Colwellia sp. M166: one gene and its partner. The protein of the gene in region 1 interacts with the protein of each later gene in a pairwise test. Links are inferred from orthologs where the notes say so. Each region holds a gene or a part of one and is shown in the gene's direction. Other genes may lie near its edges. The genes, in order: hflC and ftsH.

Evidence for each region.
Region 2: the proteins of hflC (region 1) and ftsH interact in binary tests that used the Escherichia coli proteins (3 or more experiments, as listed by UniProt). The link is inferred for Colwellia sp. M166 from one-to-one orthologs.

What each region holds. Positions count from the first base shown.
Region 1 is NZ_CP040755.1:2,061,789-2,066,975, reverse strand. The notes cover bases 2,391-5,187. They hold hflC (protease modulator HflC), read left to right. Parts: upstream 2,391-3,245; coding sequence 3,246-4,130; downstream 4,131-5,187. Other genes in these bases: FGD67_RS09355 (adenylosuccinate synthase), read left to right, coding at 4,565-5,187; FGD67_RS09360 (DUF2065 domain-containing protein), read left to right, coding at 4,232-4,417; hflK (FtsH protease activity modulator HflK), read left to right, coding at 2,391-3,242. In the rest of the region: tRNA (adenosine(37)-N6)-dimethylallyltransferase MiaA, read left to right, coding at 1-321; RNA chaperone Hfq, read left to right, coding at 438-701; ribosome rescue GTPase HflX, read left to right, coding at 735-2,021; more of hflK, read left to right, coding at 2,097-2,390.
Region 2 is NZ_CP040755.1:4,654,499-4,663,957, forward strand. Bases 2,916-5,816 are described here. They hold ftsH (ATP-dependent zinc metalloprotease FtsH), read left to right. Parts: upstream 2,916-3,335; coding sequence 3,336-5,297; downstream 5,298-5,816. Other genes in these bases: rlmE (23S rRNA (uridine(2552)-2'-O)-methyltransferase RlmE), read left to right, coding at 2,916-3,277; folP (dihydropteroate synthase), read left to right, coding at 5,413-5,816. Outside these bases: carB (carbamoyl-phosphate synthase large subunit), read left to right, coding at 1-875; transcription elongation factor GreA, read left to right, coding at 1,014-1,490; FGD67_RS20915 (rhodanese-like domain-containing protein), read right to left, coding at 1,631-1,975; ribosome assembly RNA-binding protein YhbY, read right to left, coding at 2,137-2,433; more of rlmE, read left to right, coding at 2,648-2,915; more of folP, read left to right, coding at 5,817-6,252; glmM (phosphoglucosamine mutase), read left to right, coding at 6,306-7,643; tpiA (triose-phosphate isomerase), read left to right, coding at 7,771-8,538; preprotein translocase subunit SecG, read left to right, coding at 8,543-8,938. UniProt on the Escherichia coli protein: Acts as a processive, ATP-dependent zinc metallopeptidase for both cytoplasmic and membrane proteins. Plays a role in the quality control of integral membrane proteins.

The sequences.
Region 1 (5,187 bases):
AGTGATTTACATGCGCGAATTGAGTTACGTTTTCAGCAAATGATCGAGCAAGATTTTAAACAAGAAGTTATTGCCTTAAAACAAAGAGGCGATTTGCACTTAAATTTACCTTCAATGCGTTGTGTTGGTTATCGTCAAATGTGGCAACACTTGCAAGGTGATTATGCTCATGATGAAATGATTTTCAAAGGTGTTTGTGCAACTCGCCAATTAGCCAAACGACAATTAACATGGCTACGAAGTTGGCAAAACTTACAATGGTTGCATATGGAAGATGAAAATAATTTACAAGTTATTTTATCGGCAGTAAGCAAAGTTTAGACATTGATGTATAATTAAAATAGTTGTGCATTAAGCAACTAGTTTTATTGAATAATTTTAATAAAAATTGAAATGAATATTTAACTTTACCTAAAAATAACAAAAGGGGCCAAATAATGGCAAAGGGGCAATCTTTACAAGACCCATTTTTGAACGCGTTACGTCGTGATCGCATTCCAGTAGCAATATACCTAGTTAATGGCATCAAACTACAAGGGCAAGTAGAATCATTTGATCAATTTGTGATTTTACTTAAAAACACCGTAAGTCAAATGGTATATAAACACGCTATCTCTACGGTAGTACCAGCGCGAGCAGTATCTACTATGCCAGCCCCACAAGCCAATCAACCAGGCTACAATCAGGATTCAGAAGATTAATGGCAAAAGCTAGTATTGTATGGAGTCGCTCATTTGTTTGATAGATATCAAGCAGGTGAGCAGGCGATACTTGTTCATTTAGACTTTCCAGATGATAATACCAGTGAAGATCTGCAAGAGTTCGAAATGCTTGTAGATTCTGCTGGGATAACAGCGTTAAATACGATTACAGGTAAACGCGCAACACCGCATCCGAAATATTTTGCTGGTACAGGTAAAGTGCAAGAAGTTGCCGACGCTGTACGTATGTTTGATGCAAATATTGTCTTGTTTAATCATAGTTTATCGCCATCTCAGGAAAAAAATATTGAAGCGCTGTGTGAATGCAGAGTTGTTGATCGTACCACCTTGATTTTAGATATTTTTGCCCAGCGCGCTCGCACGCATGAAGGTAAATTACAAGTAGAATTGGCACAGTTACGCCATATCAGTACCCGACTGATACGCGGTTGGACTCACTTAGAGCGCCAGAAAGGTGGTATTGGTTTACGTGGGCCGGGTGAAACTCAGCTTGAAACAGATAGGCGTTTGTTACGTGAGCGCATGGTTAATATTCGCAAACGTTTAGAAAAAGTGGAAAAGCAAAGACAACAAGGGCGTCGGGCGAGAAATCGAGCTGAGATCCCAACCGTGTCTTTAGTTGGTTATACCAATGCTGGTAAATCAACCTTGTTTAATAACATAACTCAGGCGGATGTTTATGCAGCAGATCAACTCTTTGCTACCTTAGATCCAACATTACGTAAAATTGAAGTTGATGAGGTCGGCCGTGTTATTCTTGCTGATACCGTTGGGTTTATTCGTCATCTGCCACATGATTTAGTGGCTGCGTTTAAAGCGACGTTGACAGAAACCCGAGAAGCAGAATTATTACTACATGTGATTGATATCGCTGATGAACGACGCAGTGAAAATATTGAACAAGTAGATGAAGTGTTAAAAGAAATAGAAGCGGGTGATGTTCCACAGCTATTGATTTGCAATAAAATTGACCGATTAGATGATGTGGAACCTAGAATTGATCGTGATGAGCAAGGCTTACCGATTCGAGTTTGGTTGTCGGCGCAGCAAGGTGTAGGTATTGAACTTTTATTTACTGCACTTGCCGAACGTCTAGGCAAACAAATCATTAAGCATTCACTCTGTTTACCGCCGAGTGCAGGTAAACTTCGTGGTCAACTTTATCAATTAAATTGTATTACTGATGAGTATTATGACGACAAGGGTAATTGTTTATTAGCGATAAAGTTACCGGTTCGAGAATGGAATCAATTACTAAAACAAGATGAAGCAGGAATAGAGCACTTTATTCAAACGTAACAGACTGATATATTAGGCAGTGTTTTATCGTTTATATAGCAGTTAGCGCATTAATTTTTTATAGCGGAGAGTAGCATGGCTTGGAATGAACCGGGGAATAATGATAAAGATCCCTGGAAAAATAAAGGTGGCAAAAATCAAGGCCCACCTGATTTAGACGATTTATTAAAAGATATCGGCAATAAATTTGGCGGTATTTTTGGTGGCAAAAAATCAGGAGGCGGTTCTGGGAAAAACTTTTCTAGCATTGGCATCATGATATTGCTTGTTGTGGCGATTTTAGTTTATGCCTTTAACGGTTTTTATACCATTAAAGAGGCTGAAAAAGGTATCGTTTTACGCTTTGGTCAATATGCTGGCATGATTGAGCCTGGCTTGAGCTGGAAATGGACTTTTGTTGACCGTATTATTCCCGTTGATATGCAAACCACACGTAACCTTCCATCTTCAGGTTTTATGTTAACCAAAGACGAGAATGTTGTGCGTGTTGAGATGGAAATTCAATACCGTGTTGTTGACGCGCGTAACTACATTTTTAGTGTTACTAACGCAGATGAAAGTTTAAGTGAATCACTTGATAGTGCTTTACGTTATGTTATTGGTCACGCAAAAATGGATGACATTTTGACCAGTGGACGTGAAGAAGTACGTCAAGCGGTATGGCAAGAACTAGAAAAAATAATTGAGCCTTACAACTTAGGTTTAATTGTTGTCGATGTTAACTTTAAAGATGCTCGTCCCCCTGAAGAAGTGAAAGACGCTTTTGATGATGCTATTTCTGCACAAGAAGATGAAGTGCGCTTTTTACGTGAAGCCGAAGCTTATGCTCGAGGGATTGAACCTCGTGCCCGTGGCCGTGTTAAACGTTTAGAGCAAGAAGCTTTAGCTTATAAAGCACAAATTCTACTTGATGCTGAAGGTGATGTTGCTCGTTTTAACAAGCTGTTACCTGAATACCTAGCAGCACCAGAAGTTACCCGTCAGCGTATGTATTTAAAGTCGATGGAAAACGTTTACAGCAATACCAGCAAAGTGATGGTGGATGTTGATGGTGGCAATAACATGATTTACTTACCACTAGATAAGATTATGCAACAACAATCTGGTAATCAACGTGTTATTCAACAGTCAACACCGACAGTAAACCAAACTTCAAATGGTAATAATACGTCACCAACGTTATCCGGTCGTAATGATCGTTTCAATAATGGGAGAGATTAAGCCATGAAGAATTTTTTATTGGCAATCATAGCCTTAATATTTGTACTAACGGTATCGTCTGTTTTTGTTGTTTTTGAAGGTCAGCGTGGCATTGTCTTTCAATTTTCAAAAATTAAACGTGATGGTGATACGGGTGATATGAAAGTGTATGAACCTGGTTTACACTTTAAATTTCCTTTTATTAACACCGTACGTAAAATTGATGCCCGTATTCAAACCTTAGATGAAGCAGCCGATCGTTTTGTAACATCTGAAAAGAAAGATTTAATGGTCGACTCATTTGTTAAATGGCGCATCGTTAATTTTTCAACCTACTACTTACGTACCTCAGGCTCAATTGAGAATGCTCGAGCGTTATTAAAACAGAAAGTTAATAATGGTCTACGTACAGAAATTGGTACCCGTACCATTAAAGAAATTGTTTCTGGCGATCGTGATGACATCATGGCTAAAGCATTAGAAAGTGCTGAAAGCAGCCGTGAAGACTTAGGTATTGAAGTGATTGATGTTCGTATTAAAGCGATTAATCTTCCGACCGAAGTTAGTAACTCGATATATGAACGTATGCGTGCTGAACGTACTGCGGTAGCGAAAGAACATCGCTCACAAGGTCAAGAGCAAGCTGAAATCATTCGTGCAACAATTGATGCAAAAGTGACGGTAATGTTAGCGACAGCACAAAAGAGCGCACAAGAAATTCGTGGTGAAGGTGATGCCTTAGCAGCGAAAGTTTATGCTGACTCATATAGCCAAGACGCTGAATTTTATAACTTCTTCCGTAGTCTTGAAGCTTATGAAAAAAGCTTTAGCTCGAAGAGTGATATCTTAGTCGTTAAACCGGATAGTGACTTTTTTAATTATCTAAAAGATGCTAAAAAAGCGAAGTAACTTTTAAGTTAATTCGTGATTGAAAAGCCATGACCTTGTCATGGCTTTTTTGTATTTAATGGCTAATAAATTGCTAAAACTGATAAATGACCAGGTGAAATATGATCTCTACCTTACTGATGGCACTCGCAATTGCTTTTATTCTTGAAGGCTTAATCCCTGCACTTTTTCCAAACAAATGGCGAGCTTATGTTCTAAAGTTAGCTAATGAGCCAGTCGCTGCTATTCGGCAAGTAGGAATTTTTTTGCTACTGATCGGCGCTTTATTACTCTGGGCAGTCAATTAAGGCGATTCTAAGCTAAATTAATTGTCTTGCTAACCCTAAGCTATCAATAGCTTTTTTTATAACGCGTTAAAAATCAACAATTATTACTTGGACTCAATATTGATATTTGATAGAATCCCCGCCTAATTTTCCTACCAATATGTGAACATGGGTAAAAACGTCGTAGTTCTAGGCACCCAATGGGGTGACGAAGGTAAAGGTAAAGTCGTTGACTTACTTACTGATAAAGCAAAATATGTAGTGCGCTATCAAGGTGGCCACAATGCTGGTCATACACTAGTCATTAACGGTGAAAAAACCGTTTTACACCTTATTCCATCAGGCGTATTACGTGATAACGTAAAATGTTTAATCGGTAACGGTGTTGTTCTTTGTCCTAAAGCCCTGATGACAGAAATGGCAATGTTAGAAGAGCGTGGCGTCCCGGTACGTGAACGTCTTTTAATTAGCGATGCTTGTCCGTTAATTCTTCCTTACCACAATGCTTTAGATGCAGCTCGTGAAAAAGCCCGTGGTAGCAAAGCTATCGGTACTACAGGTCGTGGTATTGGTCCAGCTTACGAAGATAAAGCTGCTCGCCGTGGTTTACGTGTTGGTGATTTATTTTGTGCAGAGTCATTTGCCGCAAAGTTAAAAGAAATTATGGAATACCATAACTTCGTATTAACCGAATATTACAAAGCTGAGCCAGTAAGCTACGAAGAAGTGCTTAAAGATGCAATGGCTGTTGCTGAAGTTATTAAAGGTATGGTTGCTGATATCTCTGAAAT
Region 2 (9,459 bases), 2.6 Mb from region 1 along the record:
AACAAGCCGGTGTTCACTCAGGTGATTCAGCATGTTCATTACCGGCATACAGTTTAAGCCAAGAAGTACAAGATGTTATGCGCAAGCAAGTGACCGATCTTGCTTTTGAGTTGGGTGTTATTGGTTTAATGAATACCCAAATGGCGGTTAAAGATGGCGAAGTGTACATCATTGAAGTTAACCCTCGTGCTGCGCGTACTATACCGTTTGTATCGAAAGCAACAGCGGTGCCTTTAGCTAAAGTAGGTGCGCGTGTAATGGCCGGTAAATCGCTGAAAGAGCAAGGTATTATAAAAGAAGTTATTCCACCGTATTTTTCAGTAAAAGAAGTTGTTATCCCATTTAATAAGTTCCATGGCAGTGATCCGTTAGTCGGACCAGAAATGCGTTCAACTGGTGAAGTCATGGGTGTGGGGGATACCTTTGAAGAAGCTTATGCCAAAGCTAACTTAGGTGCTGGTGTTTCAGTACCTAAAGATGGCCGCGCGTTAATTTCTGTACGTAATAGTGATAAAGGCCGAGTTGCTGATTTAGCTCGACAAATGGTGGCATTGGGTTATGAAATTGATGCCACGCACGGAACGGCTATCATCCTAGGTGAAGCGAACATTCCTTGTCGATTAGTGAATAAAGTACATGAAGGTCGTCCACATATTCTTGATAGAATTAAGAATGGTGAATACAACTACATTATTAATACTACCGAAGGTCGTAAAGCGATTGAAGATTCTAAAGTATTACGTGGTGGTGCTTTACGTTACAAAGTCGCATATACTACAACATTGAACGCTGCGTTTGCTGCTTGTCAATCACACTCGGCAGATGACCGCAATATTGTAACGTCAATACAAGAGCTACATAAGCGTTGTAAATAAAGCTATTTGAGTGATAAATTTGTTCTTATAAAGAGCTAGTTTTCTCAAGTTTTTATTTTAGCGAAGTATTTTTTGAAGGTGGTTACCTAGTTTTTAACATAGGTTAGCCGCCTTTCTTGTTAGTAAAAGAAGAGTAAAATGATAAAATATCCGATGACATTGCTTGGCGCTGAGCAATTAAAAGAAGAATTAAGAATTTTAAAAACAGAAAAACGTCCTCGTATCGTTAAAGACATTGCCGATGCTCGTGAGCACGGTGATTTAAAAGAAAATGCAGAGTATCATGCGGCTAAAGAAGAGCAAGGTTTCTGTGAAGGACGTATTCAAGATATTGAAGGCCGTTTATGTAATGCACAAGTTATCGACGTAACTAAAATACCAAATAATGGTAAAGTTATTTTTGGTGCCACAGTAACCTTATTGAATATCGATACTGAAGTTGAAGTGACTTATAAAATTGTTGGTGATGATGAAGCCGATTTTAAAACTGGACGCATCTCGTTAAACTCACCGATTGCTCGTGGTTTAATTGGTAAAGAGGTTGACACTGAAATTGAAATTATTACCCCTGGTGGCGTGGTTGAATATGAGATTGTTGCAGTAGAGCATATTTAATATCAATTTTACTAAGTTTCTGAGTGGGAAAAAATTTAATAAACTTGGTATAACTGTCAGTCATATTTAAAATTGGACGCACTTAATGGTAAGGTAAGTGCGTTTAGTCTTATTTAAGCCGGTTATTTATTTCATGTATGCTACTGTTTTTTTTGTGCCTGAAGTACATCGTGGTGTTGACAGCTAATAGCACTAACATTTTGATAGCCAATGCGCTGTAGTTGTTCAGCAGCTAAGGCAGCACGCCCACCAGAAGCACAATGTAAATAAATTTTCATCTCTGGATCGGGACAGTGTTTGGCAATAGTCATTTCCAATATGCCACGAGGGATATGTATAGAGTTATCAATTGGTGAAGCGTTAAATTCTGCCGGTTCTCTGACATCAATAAATGTCGCATTTTTGTTTGTAAAAGCATGTGCCGCGCTAACACAATTAACTGATTTTTTAGCCAGTGCAACTAATTCCGGTACTGATAAAATCATTTTATAATCCATAGAAATATCGAGTTTGTATTTCATTCTATGATAAAGATAAAGGCTTGTATATTAGTTTTTTCTAATGTAGAGGTTTTGATGTTGTTAGAATATGAAAAAAGGGCAGAAGCCCTTTTTTAAATATCCAGTTAATTAATCAGTTATGATCATTAAACTTTAGGTATGCGAATTTTCTTTTCTTCAGATTGGCGATAAATAACTAAGGTTTTACCGATCACTTGCACTTTAGTTGCCTTTGTTTCACGACAAATGGCTTCAACAATAAGTGCTTTTGTTTCACGATCATCGGTAGGGATTTTAATCTTAATTAATTCGTGATGGTTTAAAGCGAAGTCGACTTCGGCAACTACCGCTTCGGTAAGACCGTTGTTACCTAGTAATACCACGGGTTTAAGGCTATGTGCTAGGCCTTTTAAATACTGAATTTGTTTTTTATTTAGGTTCATTAACAATTTTCGTTACAAGTTAGCTTGAATTATCGCTATTTTACCTCCATCTAGTTTGTAATACTAATATTGTTTACAAAGTGATAGCTTTTTAACGTACTTTTCTGCTTTGTTTTTGGTTAATATAGACCTGACCTTATTTAGACAGTAAATAAAGTTAACGAATATTCGAAAGTTAAGTAACGTTTAATAGCATAATAGATAAGTGGATTGAATGAGTAAGAATAAGGTCAGTGTCAGTAGTGCTCGGTGGTTGAAAGAGCATTTTGATGATGAATATGTAAAAAAAGCGCAAAGGTTAGGGCTTCGCTCACGCGCTGTTTTTAAACTTGAAGAGATCAATAAAAAAGACAAGCTGATTAAGTCAGGCATGAAAGTGGTTGATTTAGGTGCAGCTCCAGGCGGCTGGTCTGAGTACGCAACGAAAGTTGTTGGTGATAGCGGACAAGTGATCGCCTGTGATATTTTAGCTATGGATCCTATTGCAGGAGTTGATTTTCTGCAAGGTGACTTTCGTGAAGAAGCCGTACTTGATGCGTTATTGAACCGAATTAATGGTAAAAATATCGATGTTGTTATGTCTGACATGGCAGCAAACTTTACCGGTAATGATACCGCAGACGCGGCACGAAGCATGTATTTAGTAGAGTTAGCGCTTGATATGTGTAACCAAGTTTTAAAGAAAAATGGCGCTTTTGTAGTGAAAGTGTTTCAAGGAGAGGGCTTTGAGCAGTTTATGAAAGATGCTCGAACCGCATTTAAAACCGTTAAAACTCGCAAGCCAGAATCATCGCGTGCTCGTTCACGTGAAGTTTATCTAGTGGCGACCGGCTTTAAATTGTAGTAAATTAGATGGAATTATTTCATCGCACCATTTTGAACATTAGCAAGAGGTCATTAAGTTGAGCGATATGGCAAAAAATCTTATTTTATGGTTAGTTATTGCAGTTGTACTTATGTCTGTTTTCCAGAGTTTTACTCCTGGAAGCGGCAATGAACAACAAGTAGATTACACACAATTTATCCAAGACGTACGTCAAGGGCAAATTAGAGAAGTTGACGTTGATAGAAATGGCGTTATTAATGGTATTAAACGTAGCGGTGAGAACTTTGTTACAGTTATCCCGGGTGGCTATGATCGTGATTTAATCAATGATTTAGTTAAACAAGGCGTAAATGCATCCGGCGAATTACCAGAAGAACCTAGTTTCTTAATGACTATCTTTGTTTCTTGGTTCCCAATGATATTGCTTATTGGTGTCTGGATTTTCTTCATGCGTCAAATGCAAGGTGGTGGCGGTAAAGGCGCGATGAGTTTCGGAAAATCGAAAGCGCGCTTATTAGGCGAAGATCAAATTAAAACTACCTTTGCTGATGTTGCAGGTTGTGACGAAGCAAAAGAAGAAGTATCTGAATTAGTCGATTATTTGAAAGACCCATCACGCTTTCAAAAACTTGGTGGCCGTATTCCATCAGGCGTATTGATGGTGGGTCAACCCGGTACCGGTAAAACTTTATTAGCAAAAGCCATTGCCGGTGAAGCTAAAGTTCCGTTTTTTACTATTTCTGGTTCAGACTTTGTTGAAATGTTTGTTGGTGTTGGTGCCTCTCGTGTGCGTGACATGTTCGAACAAGCGAAAAAATCAGCGCCTTGTATTATCTTCATCGATGAAATTGATGCTGTTGGTCGCCAACGTGGCGCAGGTATGGGTGGTGGTCATGATGAACGTGAGCAAACACTAAACCAAATGCTAGTTGAAATGGATGGTTTTGAAGGTAATGAAGGCGTTATTGTTATTGCTGCAACTAACCGTCCAGACGTGTTAGATCCGGCATTACTTCGTCCTGGTCGTTTTGACCGTCAAGTCACTGTTGGTTTGCCTGATATTCGTGGCCGTGAACAAATTCTTAAAGTACATATGCGTAAAGTACCATTAGGTGACGATGTTAAAGCGTCGGTTATTGCTCGTGGTACCCCAGGCTTTTCTGGTGCTGACTTAGCTAACTTAGTTAACGAAGCGGCATTGTTTGCAGCCCGTTCAGCACGACGCGTTGTGGGTATGGCTGAATTTGAAAAAGCGAAAGATAAAATCATGATGGGTTCAGAGCGCCGTTCAATGGTAATGAGCGAAACTGAAAAAGAAATGACCGCTTACCATGAAGCGGGTCACGCTATTGTTGGTCGCTTAGTACCTGATCATGATCCAGTTTACAAAGTCAGTATTATGCCACGTGGCCGTGCGTTAGGTGTCACTATGTACTTACCTGAACAAGACAGATTTAGTCATAGTAAACAGCACTTGGAAAGTAATATTTCATCGTTATACGGTGGCCGTATTGCTGAAGAAATGATTTACGGTTTTGAAAAAGTGTCAACAGGTGCATCAAATGATATTGAACGTGCCACGCAACTTGCCCGTAAAATGGTAACACAATGGGGCTTTTCTCAAAAAATGGGTCCTATGCTATTTGCTGAAGAAGAAGGTGAAGTATTTTTAGGCAGAACATCGTCTAAATCACTGAACATGTCTGACGAAACAGCACGCGCTATTGATGAAGAAATTAAAGACTTTGTTAATCGTAACTATGAACGTGCAGCGACTATCTTAAAAGAAAATGAAGATATTTTGCATGCGATGAAAGATGCGTTAATGGAATATGAAACTATTGATGCCTTGCAAGTAGATGATCTAATGAATCGTACTAAAGTTCGCCCACCGGCTGACTTTGATGGTAGGAACTCTGATGATAAATCAGATAACAATGCTGACTCTAGTAAACCATCAGCAAAAAAAGATGATGAGAAAAAGGAATCAACTGAATCTTCAAGCTCAACTGAACCTTCAGATATTCCTGCTAAATAAATAGCATATATGACATAAAAGCCTCAATGGTTAAATCATTCGATTTATCAGCTATTGAGGCTTTAACTTATGTAAAGTTTGAACATTATTTATCAACAAAATTAATAAAGAGCATATGCAGGTAAATTATCTTAATTGTCCAAACTCAAGTCTCGACTTATCGACACCGCAAGTGATGGGTATTCTTAACCTTACCCCAGATTCATTTTCAGATGGTGGCAAGTACATGCAACTTGAACATGCGCTTGCACAAGTTGAACGTATGATTGCTGATGGTGCTAGCATTATTGATATTGGTGGTGAGTCAACACGACCAGGTGCTGCGGAGGTCAGTGAAGCCGATGAGTTAGCGCGTGTTATTCCAGTGCTTATTGCCATTAAGCAACGCTTTAATATTTTAGTGTCGATTGATACGAGTAAAGCAGCGGTAATGAACGCGGCAATAACTGCCGGTGCTGATATGATTAATGATGTTGCAGCCTTACAAAATGAAGGTTGTTTAGCGGCGGTGGCGCAAAGTAATATTCCGCTTTGTTTAATGCATATGCAAGGTTTACCTCGCACCATGCAAAACAATCCCAGTTACCAGCATGTGATTAACGATATAGTAACGTTTTTTCAACAACGAATTGAGGCTTGCCTTAGTGCAGGCATCGCGCGTGAGCGCATAATTTTAGATCCGGGTTTTGGTTTTGGAAAAACACTTGCGCAAAATTATCACTTATTAGCGAATTTATCTGCATTCTCTCAGCTAAAACTACCTTTACTTATTGGTGTTTCGCGTAAATCTATGATAGGAAATTTATTAAATCGAGATGTTAAACAACGTCTTGCCGGTAGCTTAAGTGCTGCCATTATTGCCGCCCAACAAGGAGCCAATATTATTCGTGTGCACGATGTTGCTGCAACCGTGGACGCATTAACAGTATTACAAGCCGTAACTGATAATCAGTAAACAGCTAAGATTAAAAAGCTAATAGCAAAGCCATTAGCGCAATGGAGAAACTCATGTCAGAAAGAAGATATTTCGGTACCGATGGAATTCGTGGTTTAGTCGGACAATACCCAATTACCCCAGAATTTGTTATGAAGTTAGGTTATGCCGCAGGCCGCGTTTTAGCTGCACAAGGCACTAAAAAAGTACTTATTGGGAAAGATACCCGTATATCAGGCTACATGTTGGAATCAGCATTAGAAGCAGGGTTCTCTGCTGCCGGTATTGACATTGGTTTACTTGGGCCAATGCCAACGCCAGGCATTGCTTATTTAACTAAAACCTTTCGTGCGGAAGCTGGTATTGTTATTAGTGCGTCGCATAATCCATTTTATGATAATGGTATTAAATTTTTCTCACAAGATGGTCAGAAATTACCAGATGACGTTGAATTAGCTATTGAAGCTGAGCTCGATAAAGATATGGGCTGTGTAGAATCTGCGCATTTAGGTAAAGCCAATCGTATTGCTGATGCGGCTGGGCGCTATATTGAATTTTGTAAAAGTAACTTTCCAAGCCAATATTCTTTAAAAGGTATGAAAATGGTAGTGGACTGTGCCCATGGTGCAACCTACCATATTGCGCCTGATGTTTTTCGAGAGCTGGGGGCTGAAGTTATTGAAATTGGTACCTCACCAAACGGCACCAATATTAACCATGAATGTGGCGCAACATCTATGGCAGCAATTAGCGCTGCGGTAGTTGAACATCAAGCGGACCTTGGTATTGCTTTAGATGGTGATGGTGACCGTTTAATGATGGTAGATCATACCGGCTATGTTATTGATGGTGATGAGTCAGTTTATGTTATTGCTTGTAACGATTTGAAAAGTGGCAATATCGATGGTGGTGTTGTTGGCACATTAATGAGTAATATGGGCCTAGAACTAGCGCTAGCTGATATGGGGGTTCCATTCGTTCGTAGTAAAGTCGGTGACCGATACGTGATGGAAATGCTCAAACAAAAAGGCTGGCAATTAGGTGCGGAAAACTCTGGCCATGTCATCAACTTAAACCATACATCAACAGGTGATGGTATTATTGCGGCATTGAATGTTTTAACGGCTATTTGTAATACCGGTAAAGCCTTATTCGAATTACGCCAAGGCATGACCAAGTTACCACAAGTTTTAGTCAATGTTAGATTTTCGGGTGATAGCGATCCTTTAGTTAATGATGAAGTTGTTGCTGCTGTTAAAAAAGTGAATGAAACATTGACCGGTCGTGGCCGTGTGTTGTTGAGAAAATCAGGCACTGAACCACTGATCAGAGTTATGGTTGAAGGCCCTGAACACGATGAAGTAACAGCCTTAGCTCACAATATTGCTGACGCCGTTAAGCTTGCATGTTAGGGGTAACTATTCGACCATTTCATCATGTCGAATAAATATTAAGCAATTGAACAAGATATTGCTTGAAAAACTTGTATCTTGTCGACAGGTTAGTTAATATCTCGCCGCTTTGATTTAGGAATGAAAAATGAATAGACGCGCAATAGTTGCAGCAAACTGGAAAATGAATGGCAGTTTGGCATTAGTCAACTCAATGGTTTCAGAGTTAAACAGTTTAACGTTAAATGAAAATGTTGAAGTTGTTGTCTGTCCTAGCTTTCCTTACTTAGCGGCATTTAGTTTAGTCAGCACTGAGCTGAAATTGCCGAAGGTATTCAGCTTAGGCGCTCAAAATTTAAATGAGCATGCTAAAGGTGCATTTACGGGGGAAGTATCCACCTCAATGTTACAAGAAGTTGGTGTCAATTATGTCATACTAGGACACTCAGAACGTCGTAGTATATATAAAGAATCAAGTTCATTAGTTGCACAAAAAGTTAAAGCTACGCTAGCGGCAAACTTGAAACCTATTTTATGTATAGGTGAAAGTGAAGAAGAGCGAATGGCAGAGCAAACCGAAGTCGTTTTAGCCGCGCAATTACAGCCGGTGATTGATGAAATAGGTATTGAAAATTTTAAAGATGTTGTTATTGCGTATGAGCCAGTTTGGGCAATAGGTACAGGAAAAACAGCATCGCCAGAAATGGCACAAGCAACACATCACTTTATTCGTGAATTTATCGCGAAAATTGATGAAAACGTCGCAGTTAAAGTGCCATTGTTGTATGGTGGCAGTGTCAATGCGACAAACTGTGAAGAATTATTTGCACAAGCCGATATCGATGGTGGATTAATCGGCGGTGCTAGTTTAAAAGCTGATGAATTCAAAGTAATTTGCTCAGCAGCAAAGGGATAATAAAATGTTGTATCAAGTGTTAATTGTAGTGTATTTGATCGTTGCTTTATGTTTAATTGGCTTAGTGCTTATTCAACAAGGTAAAGGTGCTGATATGGGCGCATCATTCGGTGCTGGTTCATCAGCAACTATTTTTGGCTCAAGCGGTTCAGGTAACTTCTTAACTAAAGCGACTACTTACTTAGCGATTGCTTTTTTTGTTATTAGCTTAGTGTTAGGTAACTTAACCGCTAATCGTGTTAAAGCGACGGATGAGTGGAATAATATTGACACTCCTGCGGGACAAGTTGCTCCTGCAACTGATGCTATTCCAACTGATAGTGTTGAGCCTAAAGCTAATAATACTGATGTGCCAAGTAGTGATGTTGCAACAGAAAAAGATAGCGACGTACCAGGCTAGTTTAAAAAATTTGCAGATATGGCGGAATTGGTAGACGCGCCACCTTGAGGGGGTGGTGCCTTAGGGCGTGAGAGTTCGAGTCTCTCTATCTGCACCAAATACAGGTTCTAATAGAACCCATAAAAAACCGGAATAACCTATTTAAACTAGGTGTTGCGGTTTTTTTATGTCTGAAGCATTTTGGTAAAATCTGATGATTTTAGTAGCAATAAAGCTAACACTCATTATTTGTTGATAAGAGAATGTTACTAAAATGGCTAAAACGTCCTAACCATTAACCAATACAGAAGTAAGACAAGCAAAGTCTAAAGACAAGAAGTATAACTTGTTAGATGACTACGGTTTAATGCTCGGAGTAAAACCTACGCGAACTAAACGTTAACTATTCAATTATGACTATCCGAACACTAAAAGCGTAACTCAATGGGTTTTGGAAGCTAGCCTGAAGTAGCCTTGGCACAAGCCAGAAAAACGTGCTGAGACTAAAGCTTTATTGATCCAGGATATTGACCCTAAAGAAC